Regions from separate parts of the Rahnella sp. JUb53 genome, predicted to be linked through region 2. Evidence: riboswitches for the same ligand, from Rfam matches in the RefSeq annotation. Region 2 holds a riboswitch; each other region holds the start of a gene.
What was found. Region 2 has a riboswitch for thiamine pyrophosphate ahead of thiB (thiamine ABC transporter substrate binding subunit). Riboswitches for the same ligand answer to the same signal wherever they lie in the genome.

Region 1 (3,277 bases), on a different contig from region 2:
CGGTTTCATTAGTCGCAGTCGCACACTCCAGCAACGCGGCGGCTTCCGGCAGATTTGGCGTAATAATGGATACCTGCGGGATCAGCAAACGGCGCACGGCATCCACGGCTTCCGGCAGTAGCAGCGGATCGCCACTTTTCGCCAGCATCACGGTATCCAGCACCACAAAAGGCGGCTGATAATGTCTGAGCCGCTCCGCAACCACGTCCACAATCTGACTGTTTGCCAGCATGCCGATTTTCGTGCTGTCGATACGAACGTCGCTCAGTACGGAATCCAGCTGCGCCGAAACAAACTCCGGCTCAATGTTATAAACTGACTGCACGCCGCGGGTATTCTGCGCCACCAGTGCGGTGATCACGCTGGTACCGTACGCACCCAGCGCCGAGAAGGCTTTTAAATCTGCCTGGATCCCCGCTCCGCCGCTCGGATCCGTGCCGGCAATCGTCAGTGCATTAATCCGTTTCATTGCCTCTCCTCCCCGTTCAGCCACTGCTCATCTATCAAATACAGATTATCGAGGAACTGAGGCGTGAAACTGCCCGGTCCGTTTACGGCTGCACAGGCACGTTCACCGGCACATGACATCACGCGACAGGCAGCGGCAACGTTATCCAGCCGGTCGCCCGGTAAAGCCACAAAGGCCGCCACCACGGCTGACAGGGCGCATCCGGTGCCAACAATGCGGGTCATCATCGGATGCCCGCCTGCTACAGACCGGCTGCGTTCGCCGTCAGTGACATAATCTGTTTCACCGGTGACAGCGACAATCGCGCCGGTGTTACGCGCCAGCTGTTGTGCGGCAGGTAAAGCTGACAGGGAGTCATCACCGCTGTCAACGCCACGGCCGGACGCGCTGAGTCCGCTGAGCGCAAGAATTTCGGACGCATTACCACGAATGGCAGCAGGTTTAAGCGTGATGAGTTCAAGGCAAAATTCGGTGCGCCAGCTCAGGCCACCGACAGCGACGGGATCAAGTACCCAGGGCTTTCCGGCCTGATGAGCCGCGTGAACAGCTGCCAGCATCGCATCGGCATGAAGACGGGTCAGCGTGCCGACATTCACCAGCAAAGCATCAGCAATGGCACTGAACTGCGCGGCTTCGGCGGGATCAACCACCATCGCCGGGGACGCCCCCAGCGCCAGCAGGACATTGGCAGTAAAAGATTGCACGACGTCGTTGGTCAGGCAGTGGACCAGCGGCGCAGAGAGGCGGAGTTGTTTCAGAGAAGTGGCGGCTGTAGAGCCGGGCAACAAGGTAGGTCGGGTATTCATAAGTCTCCCTACCGGCGCTAAAGAAGGCGGTATCAGGAGAGATACCTGACTTCCCTACGCTGGCATAATCCAGATCAGGTAATACGGGTAAAATCTCAGCCCTGCTTTACAGCGGGCACCCCGAGTCAAGGAAGCATTATTGGTGGCGAGGGTCAGAAGATCAATCAGGAAATGCGATATAAAACCGTTAAGTCAACGTAATTGAACTCGCCGCACTTCACTGGCAGTATCGGAAAACAAACCTAAACCACAGACTTTGATGATAAAAAATTCTCAGGAGCTTTCTTTGCCATCACCCCTCAAAATCCGGCCTTATGAAGAAGCAGACCGCCCGTTTTTACGCACGTTGTATCTGGCCTCCCGAAAGCACACCTGGACATGGCTGGAGGATGATTTTCAGCTGGAAGATTTTGATCGTGCGGTTATCGGCGAAAAGATACTGGTCGCGGAACGTGACGGACATTTGCTCGGCTTCGCCTCGATTTTCACTCAGGAGGATTTCCTGCATAACCTGTTTGTTGATCCCAAATATCAGGGAACCGGCGCAGGTTCGGCGTTGCTTCGCGCGGCGGAAGAGACGTTTACCCGTCAGGGCTCTCTGAAATGTTTAGTAAAGAGTAAAAAATCAGTCGATTTTTACCTGTCAAAAGGCTGGAACATCATGGCTACAGGGGAAAGTCCAAAGGGCGAATACTATCTGTTTCATTCATCAAAAAAATAATTGAAGAAGAAATGATTACCTCACACAACCGTTTTTTTGCGATCCTGACGGATATCAATTTTTCTTTGTAGTTAACAGGTTAAATTCCGCAACAGTGCTATACATACTTGGTCTTCCTTAAAATATTTCGAGGGTACGAATGAAAAGAATAAAACTGATGCAGGTTGCTGCAGTCGCTGGCGTACTGTTTTTAGCCGGTTGTACCAACCACGTCACTCAAGCGGATAAATTCTCTGGTTTCCTGGGGGACTATTCCGGCCTTAAGGAAGTCAAAACTGCAGGTGGCAATCCCGTTCTTCGCTGGATTGACCCTTCGTTCAAAAAAGCCAACTACTCCTACATCAAATACGAACCGATTAAGTTCTATCCGGAGCCTCAGCCTACTGAGCAAATCAGCAAGGAAACCCTGCAGGGCGTTCTGGATTATGCTAACAGCCGTATGAAACCTGCGCTCGCTGAGCGTTTGCCTCTGACAGATCACGCGGGGCCGCGTACCTTGATCTTTAAAGGTGCAATCACCGGTGTGAATACTTCGGCTGAAGGTCTGCAATTCTATGAAGTGATCCCGGTTGCGCTGGTCATTGCCGGTACTGAAACCGCGACCGGCCACCGCACGCGTGATACCGAAGTGTATTTCGAAGGCGAGCTGATTGACTCAGCAACCGGTAAACCGGTAATTAAAGTCGTCCGTAAAGGCTTCGGAAAACAAGTTTCTAACGATACACAAAAAGTCACCGCGAACGATTTGAAAACCGTGGTTGATAGTCTGGCGAACGACACCAAGTTGTTTAACGAGTAATTTTCGTCACCGCATCACAATCAGGGCAGCCAGTTGGCTGCCTTTTTTCATACTGAATCAGCAATAAACTCACGCAGCCACTGATGAATGGAAATCCGCGCTGGATGCCGTCAGCAAAATGGCGGTGATGTGATATTCCGGTACTGACACTGCAGCCGGACATTACACCGGGGATAAATGGGTTCACGGCGCATCTGAAATAACGTTTTATGTTACCTGAACATTTATTAATGCAAGGGTATCTCCCCAGCATTCTGGCGTTATGTTTTTTGGAACAGGCCTCGTAACTATGAAAATATAACTATCACAAATTCCGTTTTAATTTGCAGGTGTTTTAAAACTTGAGTAATCTGCCTTTCGTTATCAGGGAGATTAAAAATGGAATTCGACATCACGACATTTTTCAAAGCCATACTCGGCGGCGCAGGTGCAGGATATGCATTCACTGGCGGTATTTCTCTTGCACTACCGGAACTTATCGT
Region 2 (3,277 bases):
CGGAAGTTCTGAGTTGCTCACGCAGACACATGCGCTCGTTGCTCAGCACCATGCAGGAACAGGGCTGGCTGACGTGGGATGCAGAAGCCGGACGCGGCAAACGTTCCACGCTGAAATTTCTGTATACCGGCCTCGCACTCCAGCAACAGCGCGCCGAAGAGCTGCTGGAGCAGGATCGTATTGATCAGCTGGTACAACTGGTCGGCGACAAAACCCTGGTGCGCCAGATGCTGCTTTCCCAGCTCGGCCGCAGTTTCCGTCAGGGTAAGCATATCCTGCGTGTGTTGTATTACCGTCCGCTGATTAATCTGCTGCCCGGTACCATGTTACGCCGCTCTGAAACCCATATTGCCCGGCAAATTTTCAGCGGCCTCACACGCATAAATGAGGAAAAAGGGGAAGTCGAAGGCGATTTAGCCCATCACTGGCAGGAAATTTCGCCGTTGCAATGGCGTTTTTATCTGCGCCCTGCCATTCATTTTCATCACGGCCGTGAACTGGAGATGGTGGATATCATTGCTACCTTCACCCGGCTGAAAACGCATCCGCTGTTCAGTAATCTGAAATCAGTCACAACGCCCACGCCAAATGTTATTGATATCCACCTGAATGAACCCGATCGCTGGCTGCCGTGGCTGTTCGGCAATATCCACGCGATGATCCTGCCGCAGGAGTGGCAGTCGCTGCCCGATTTTGCCCGCCATCCGGTCGGTACCGGCCCTTACGCCGTGGTGCGTAATCTGAAAACCCAACTGCGCATCCGCGCCTTTGATGATTATTTTGGCTTCCGGGCGCTGATTGACGAAGTAAATATCTGGGTGTTGCCGGAACTGAGTGAAGAACTGGTGCATTCCGGTGTACAGCTACAGGCCGATGAATCTGGCAAAAGCGAACTGGAAAGTCGCCTGGAAGAAGGCTGCTATTTCCTGTTATTTGACCAGCGTTCGCCGGTCGGACAATCCGCGGAAACCCGTCAGTGGTTGTGCGATTTACTTAATCCCATCGCCTTACTGAATAATGCCGAACCGATTTATCAGCGCTACTGGTCGCCGGCTTACGGCCTGCTGCCACGCTGGCACCATAAAGCGCCACAACCGCGTCCGCCCAGACCGCAAAACCTGACCCAGGTGACACTGACATTTTACGGCGAGCATTCCGAGCATCAGGCGATCTGCAATGCGCTGCAGCCGCTGCTGGCGTCCGAAGGCATTGAGCTGATTATTCAGGTCGTGGATTACGCGGTCTGGCACCGCGGTGACGCCAAAAGTGATCTGTGGCTCGGCAGCGCCAACTTTACCCTGCCACTGGAATTTTCACTGTTTGCGCATTTCTATGAATTACCGCTGGCGAAACACTGCTTCAGTGAAGAAATGGAAGATGACGCCGCGCAGTGGCATGCGGGGAATTTATCGATCGCCAAATGGAGTCAGAAACAAACGGTCAGCCATCAGATCCATCCTCTGTTTCATCACTGGCTGGTGTTGCAGGGGCAGCGCAGTATGCGCGGCGTGCGTATGAACACCCTCGGCTGGTTCGACTTCAAATCCGCGTGGTTTGCGCCGCCGGACAGTTAATCGGACTATCGCATCGCGCCGTTAGTCTCTAGAATGACATCCGTTCTCAACGGGGTGCCAGCACTTGTGAAAGCAAGTTTAAATATGGCTGAGACCTGATACCCGTCGAACCTGATCCGGTTAACCCCGGCGGAGGGATTTGAGACTGCGTGATGCTTACTCAAAATCCTTTGCCCTTTCATTTTTTTTGGAGCGCAAAGTTGAAAAAATTATTGTCCTGCCTGCTGTTACTTTCTGCACCTGTCTTCGCGGCAAAACCTGTCCTGACGGTTTATACCTATGATTCTTTCTCTGCCGACTGGGGTCCGGGCCCGGCGATCAAAAAAGCCTTTGAAGCCCAATGCGGCTGCGAGCTGAAATACGTTGCGCTGGAAGACGGTGTCTCTTTGCTTAACCGTCTGCGGATGGAAGGCAAAGACAGCAAAGCCGACGTGGTTCTCGGGCTGGATAACAACCTGTTGCAGGCAGCTGAACAAACCGGATTATTTGCCAAAGCGCCGAAAACCGCTGCCAGACTGACCGTACCAGGCGGCTGGGACAACACCACGTTCGTGCCTTACGATTACGGCTATTTCGCGTTCGTCTATGACAAAAACAAACTGAAGAACCCGCCAAAAAGCCTCGATGAGCTGATCAACAGCGACCAGAAATGGAAAGTCATTTACGAAGATCCGCGCACCAGTACACCGGGTCTGGGCCTGATGTTGTGGATGCAAAAAGTCTATGGCGACAAAGCACCGCAAGCGTGGGAAAAACTGGCGAAGAAAACCGTTACCGTCACCAAAGGCTGGAGCGAGGCTTACGGTTTATTCCTCAAAGGTGAAAGCGATCTGGTGCTGAGCTACACCACGTCTCCGGCTTACCACATCGTGGAAGAGAAGAAAGATAACTACGCGGCAGCAGATTTCACCGAAGGCCATTATATGCAGGTCGAAGTGGCGGGTCAGTTGGCGAACAGCCAGCAACCGAAACTGGCTGAAGAGTTCATGAAATTCGTTACTACGGAAGATTTCCAGAAAGTGATCCCGGCCGGCAACTGGATGTATCCGGTGATCAACACCCCGCTGCCTGACGCTTTTAAACAGCTGACGATCCCGGCTAAATCCCTGCAATACAGCGCACAGGATGTCGCCACTCACCGTTCACAATGGATCCAGGCATGGCAGAACGCCGTCAGCCGTTGATCCCGCGCTGGTTGTGGCCGGGCGCCATCGCCTCGCTGCTGATGTTGCTGGTGGCTATGCTGGCGTTAGGCTCTCTGTGGCGTCATGCGCCACAGATGAGCGGCGCCTCGCTGTGGCAGGATCCTTATCTCTGGCATGTGATCCGCTTTACCTTCTGGCAGGCGCTGCTTTCGGCGCTCTGTTCTGTGCTGCCCGCCATTCTGCTGGCGCGTGCGCTGTTCCGCCGCCGCTTCCCCGGACGTCAGCTGTTACTACGTTTATGCGCGATGACGCTGGTATTACCGGTTTTGGTGGCAGTCTTCGGCATTCTCAGCGTTTACGGACGACAGGGCTGGCTGGCGCAGATTTGCGGCTGGCTGGGCGTGGATTACCGTTTCTCGCCTTATGGTTTACAGGGCATTTTACTGGCTCATGTGTTTTTCAATCTGCCACTGGCAGCCCGACTCTTATTGCAGGCGCTGGAGAATATCGCCGTCGAACAGCGTCAGCTGGCTGCGCAGCTTGGGATGAACGCCTGGC
Region 3 (3,277 bases), on a different contig from region 2:
ACAGCCCCAGCCCCATCGCATCAGGAATGGTCAGGATGTCCGAGAACAGGATCGCTGCATCCAGCGGATAGCGACGAAGCGGCTGTAAAGTCACCTCACAAGCCAGTTCGGCATTCTTACACAGCGACATAAAATCGCCGGCTTCAGCGCGGGTTTCTTTGTACTCCGGCAAATAACGGCCAGCCTGACGCATCATCCACACCGGTGTAATGTCCACTGGCTGACGTAACAAAGCACGCAGGTAACGGTCGTTTTTCAACTCATTCATTCTTGCTCTTTCCTTCAATATTCGGGCCGCACGACAATCATATGACGGCATTCTATCACGCAAAACTGACGCTAGACCTCGTCGTCTTCGCTTTCTGCGCGGCACTGCGCAACTGTGTCTTCAATCAGACGACGGGCAATCGTGCCAGGCGGTGGCAGCTGTGGCAGCTGGTCAAAGCGGTACCAGTCAGCGTTAAGCAGCTCTTTCGGGTCGTGTTTAATATCGCCGCTGTCGTAATCCGCCATAAATGCCATCATCAGCGAATTGGGGAACGGCCACGGTTGGGAACTGACGTAACGGACATTCTTCACGCGGATATTACTTTCTTCCATGACCTCGCGAGCCACGGTTTCTTCCAGTGTTTCACCGACTTCAACAAATCCAGCCAGAACCGTGTGAATGCCATTACGATGACGGACGTGCTGCGCCAGCAAAATCTCATCACCTTTGCGGATTGCTACAATGATGCAGGGTGCAATCTGCGGGTAATAGCGTTCGCGACAATTCCCGCAAAGTGCGGCCCACTCGGTCTTACTGACGTGCATTTCATGCCCGCAGTATCCGCAGAACTTATGAGAACGATAAAACTCTGACAGCTGCACACCGCGCCCGACCAGCTGGAATAATCCGCGATCTTGATCCAGCAGCTGACGGGCGGAAACCATATGATTTGGCATTGTCTGACGGACCAGCCAGACAGGTTCACCCTGCCATTCGCCAATCTGACGCGCCGTTTTACCGGTCAGAGAATATTGTGCGGCGCTGCCAAACGGCAGTTCGCCCTCAGGCAGCCACAGCTTGCCTTCCTGGCTGATAACCCACCAGCCGTTATGTTGCTCAGTAATCTGTAATTCCATAATTGTTGTTGCATAACCTCGTCGGGACTGACAATCTGAGTAAGATATTCACATATTAGTAACTTTTAGTTACTTTTTTATCGCTCACGGAGTCAACCATGCTAAATCGTCTGGAAAGACTGACCCAACGCGTTGGTGGCAGTAATGAGTTAGTGGATCAATGGCTGCACGCGCGCAAAGAGCTGCTGGTTTCGTACTGCACTTTGGTCGGCCTGAAACCCAATAAAGAAAAACATACCCCTCTCAACGAAAAAGCGCTGGATAACTTTTGCCATAACCTGGTGGACTATCTTTCAGCCGGTCATTTCCATCTGTATCAGCGGATCATTGATGAAGTCGAAGGTGCGAACAGTCCGATAAAATTGCAGGCTGCGAAAATATACCCTGCACTGGAGCTGAACACTGAAGCTATCATGGCTTTCCATGATAGTTACACTGAAAATGATATTGATGATGACAATGCTTTCGCATTTCATTATGCATTATCCGATGTAGGTGAAGCGTTGGATGCGCGTTTTCAGCTGGAAGATCAATTGATTATTCTGGCATTTGACCGCAGCAATCATGAAGAAAAACCACCTGCAAATGAAGAACATCTCGCCAGACCGGCTTAACGCTTTGTCACATTAAAACTCTGCACCTGTTTGTAGTTTTAATTGTAGTTTTAGTTGTAGTTTCAAAAAACGCCTCCTATATTGAGGCTTCTTGTCGGAGTGCCTAGCGCATAATTTTCTCGCGAAGATTACGCCAGGCTGAGACCGTTAATTCGGGATCCGCGGAACCTGATCGGGTTAGTACCCGCGAAGGGAACAAGAGTAATGTTATGCGTTCAGCTCACTCTGGCATTCGCCTGCATCAGGCCGCCTGTGCTGCACCGCCCATTTTTACTCCTGCCGTAAACCTCCAGACAAGCAATTTTCCATCACGTTTTTTTGCGAGGAATTTGCTATGTCGAGTACCCAGAAACCCGTTATTTCCGAAAAGAAAGCGTCTAATCGCCGTGAACAACGCGCGCAGGCTCAGTCGTTTATCGACAGTCTGCAGGGCGAAGCCTTCCCCAACTCCCGCCGTATTTATCTTGAAGGTGACCGCAAAGATATTCGCGTGCCGATGCGTGAAATCCAACTCAGCCCGACACTGGTCGGCGGTGGCAAAGATAATCCGCAGTTCGAAGAAAACGAAGCCATCCCTGTTTATGACACCGCCGGATCTTACGGGGATCCGTCGGCAGTTATCGACGTGCATACCGGTCTGGAAAAATTACGTGCCCGCTGGATAAAAGAGCGTGCGGACACGGAGGAACTCCCACAGGTCAGCTCCGGCTTTACCCAGCAACGGCTGGCGGACGAAGGGCTGGATCATCTGCGCTTCGAACATCTGCCGCGTCCGCGAAAAGCCATGTCTGGCAAAAATGTTACGCAGCTGCATTACGCACGCAAAGGCACGATTACCCCGGAAATGGAGTTCATCGCCATTCGCGAAAACATGGGCCGCGAGCGGATCCGTGGCGAGATTTTGCGCCAGCAACACCCCGGTGAAAGCTTTGGCGCGCATTTGCCTGCCAATATCACCGCAGAGTTTGTGCGTCAGGAAGTCGCCGCCGGGCGTGCGATTATTCCTGCCAACATCAACCATCCTGAATCAGAGCCGATGATCATCGGGCGTAATTTCCTGGTGAAAGTGAACGCTAATATCGGCAACTCAGCGGTGACATCATCCATAGAAGAAGAAGTCGAGAAGCTGGTGTGGTCAACGCGCTGGGGCGCGGACACCGTGATGGATCTCTCCACCGGCCGTTATATTCATGAAACCCGCGAATGGATCCTGCGCAACAGCCCGGTGCCGATCGGCACGGTGCCGATTTATCAGGCGCTGGAAAAAGTGAACGGCGTGGCCGAAGACCTGAACTGGGACATGTTCCGCGATACCTTGCTGGAACAGGCCGAGCAAGGCGTCGATTACTTCACCATTCATGCCGGTGTCTTGCTGCGTTACGTACCGATGACGGCCAAACGTCTGACCGGCATTGTGTCGCGTGGCGGTTCAATCATGGCGAAATGGTGTCTTTCACATCATCGCGAAAGCTTCCTGTTCGAGCATTTTCGTGAAATTTGCGAAATCTGCGCTGCCTACGATGTCTCCCTTTCATTGG

Region 1: linked by a shared signal. The riboswitch ahead of thiM (hydroxyethylthiazole kinase) and the one ahead of thiB (thiamine ABC transporter substrate binding subunit) in region 2 are both predicted to bind thiamine pyrophosphate.
Region 3: linked by a shared signal. The riboswitch ahead of thiC (phosphomethylpyrimidine synthase ThiC) and the one ahead of thiB (thiamine ABC transporter substrate binding subunit) in region 2 are both predicted to bind thiamine pyrophosphate.

What each region holds. Positions count from the first base shown of each region.
Region 1 is NZ_SLYT01000012.1:135,102-138,378, forward strand. It holds gene thiD (bifunctional hydroxymethylpyrimidine kinase/phosphomethylpyrimidine kinase) at 1-469, opposite strand, end outside; gene thiM (hydroxyethylthiazole kinase) at 466-1,275, opposite strand; TPP riboswitch at 1,310-1,408, opposite strand; gene EC840_RS22300 (GNAT family N-acetyltransferase) at 1,562-1,996, shown strand; gene EC840_RS22305 (DUF3313 domain-containing protein) at 2,136-2,795, shown strand; gene EC840_RS22310 (hypothetical protein) at 3,174-3,277, shown strand, end outside.
Region 2 is NZ_SLYT01000009.1:126,521-129,797, reverse strand. It holds gene sgrR (HTH-type transcriptional regulator SgrR) at 1-1,574, shown strand, start outside; TPP riboswitch at 1,615-1,730, shown strand; gene thiB (thiamine ABC transporter substrate binding subunit) at 1,775-2,758, shown strand; gene thiP (thiamine/thiamine pyrophosphate ABC transporter permease ThiP) at 2,734-3,277, shown strand, end outside.
Region 3 is NZ_SLYT01000018.1:6,733-10,009, forward strand. It holds gene hemE (uroporphyrinogen decarboxylase) at 1-268, opposite strand, end outside; gene nudC (NAD(+) diphosphatase) at 340-1,125, opposite strand; gene rsd (sigma D regulator) at 1,224-1,739, shown strand; TPP riboswitch at 1,825-1,951, shown strand; gene thiC (phosphomethylpyrimidine synthase ThiC) at 2,074-3,277, shown strand, end outside.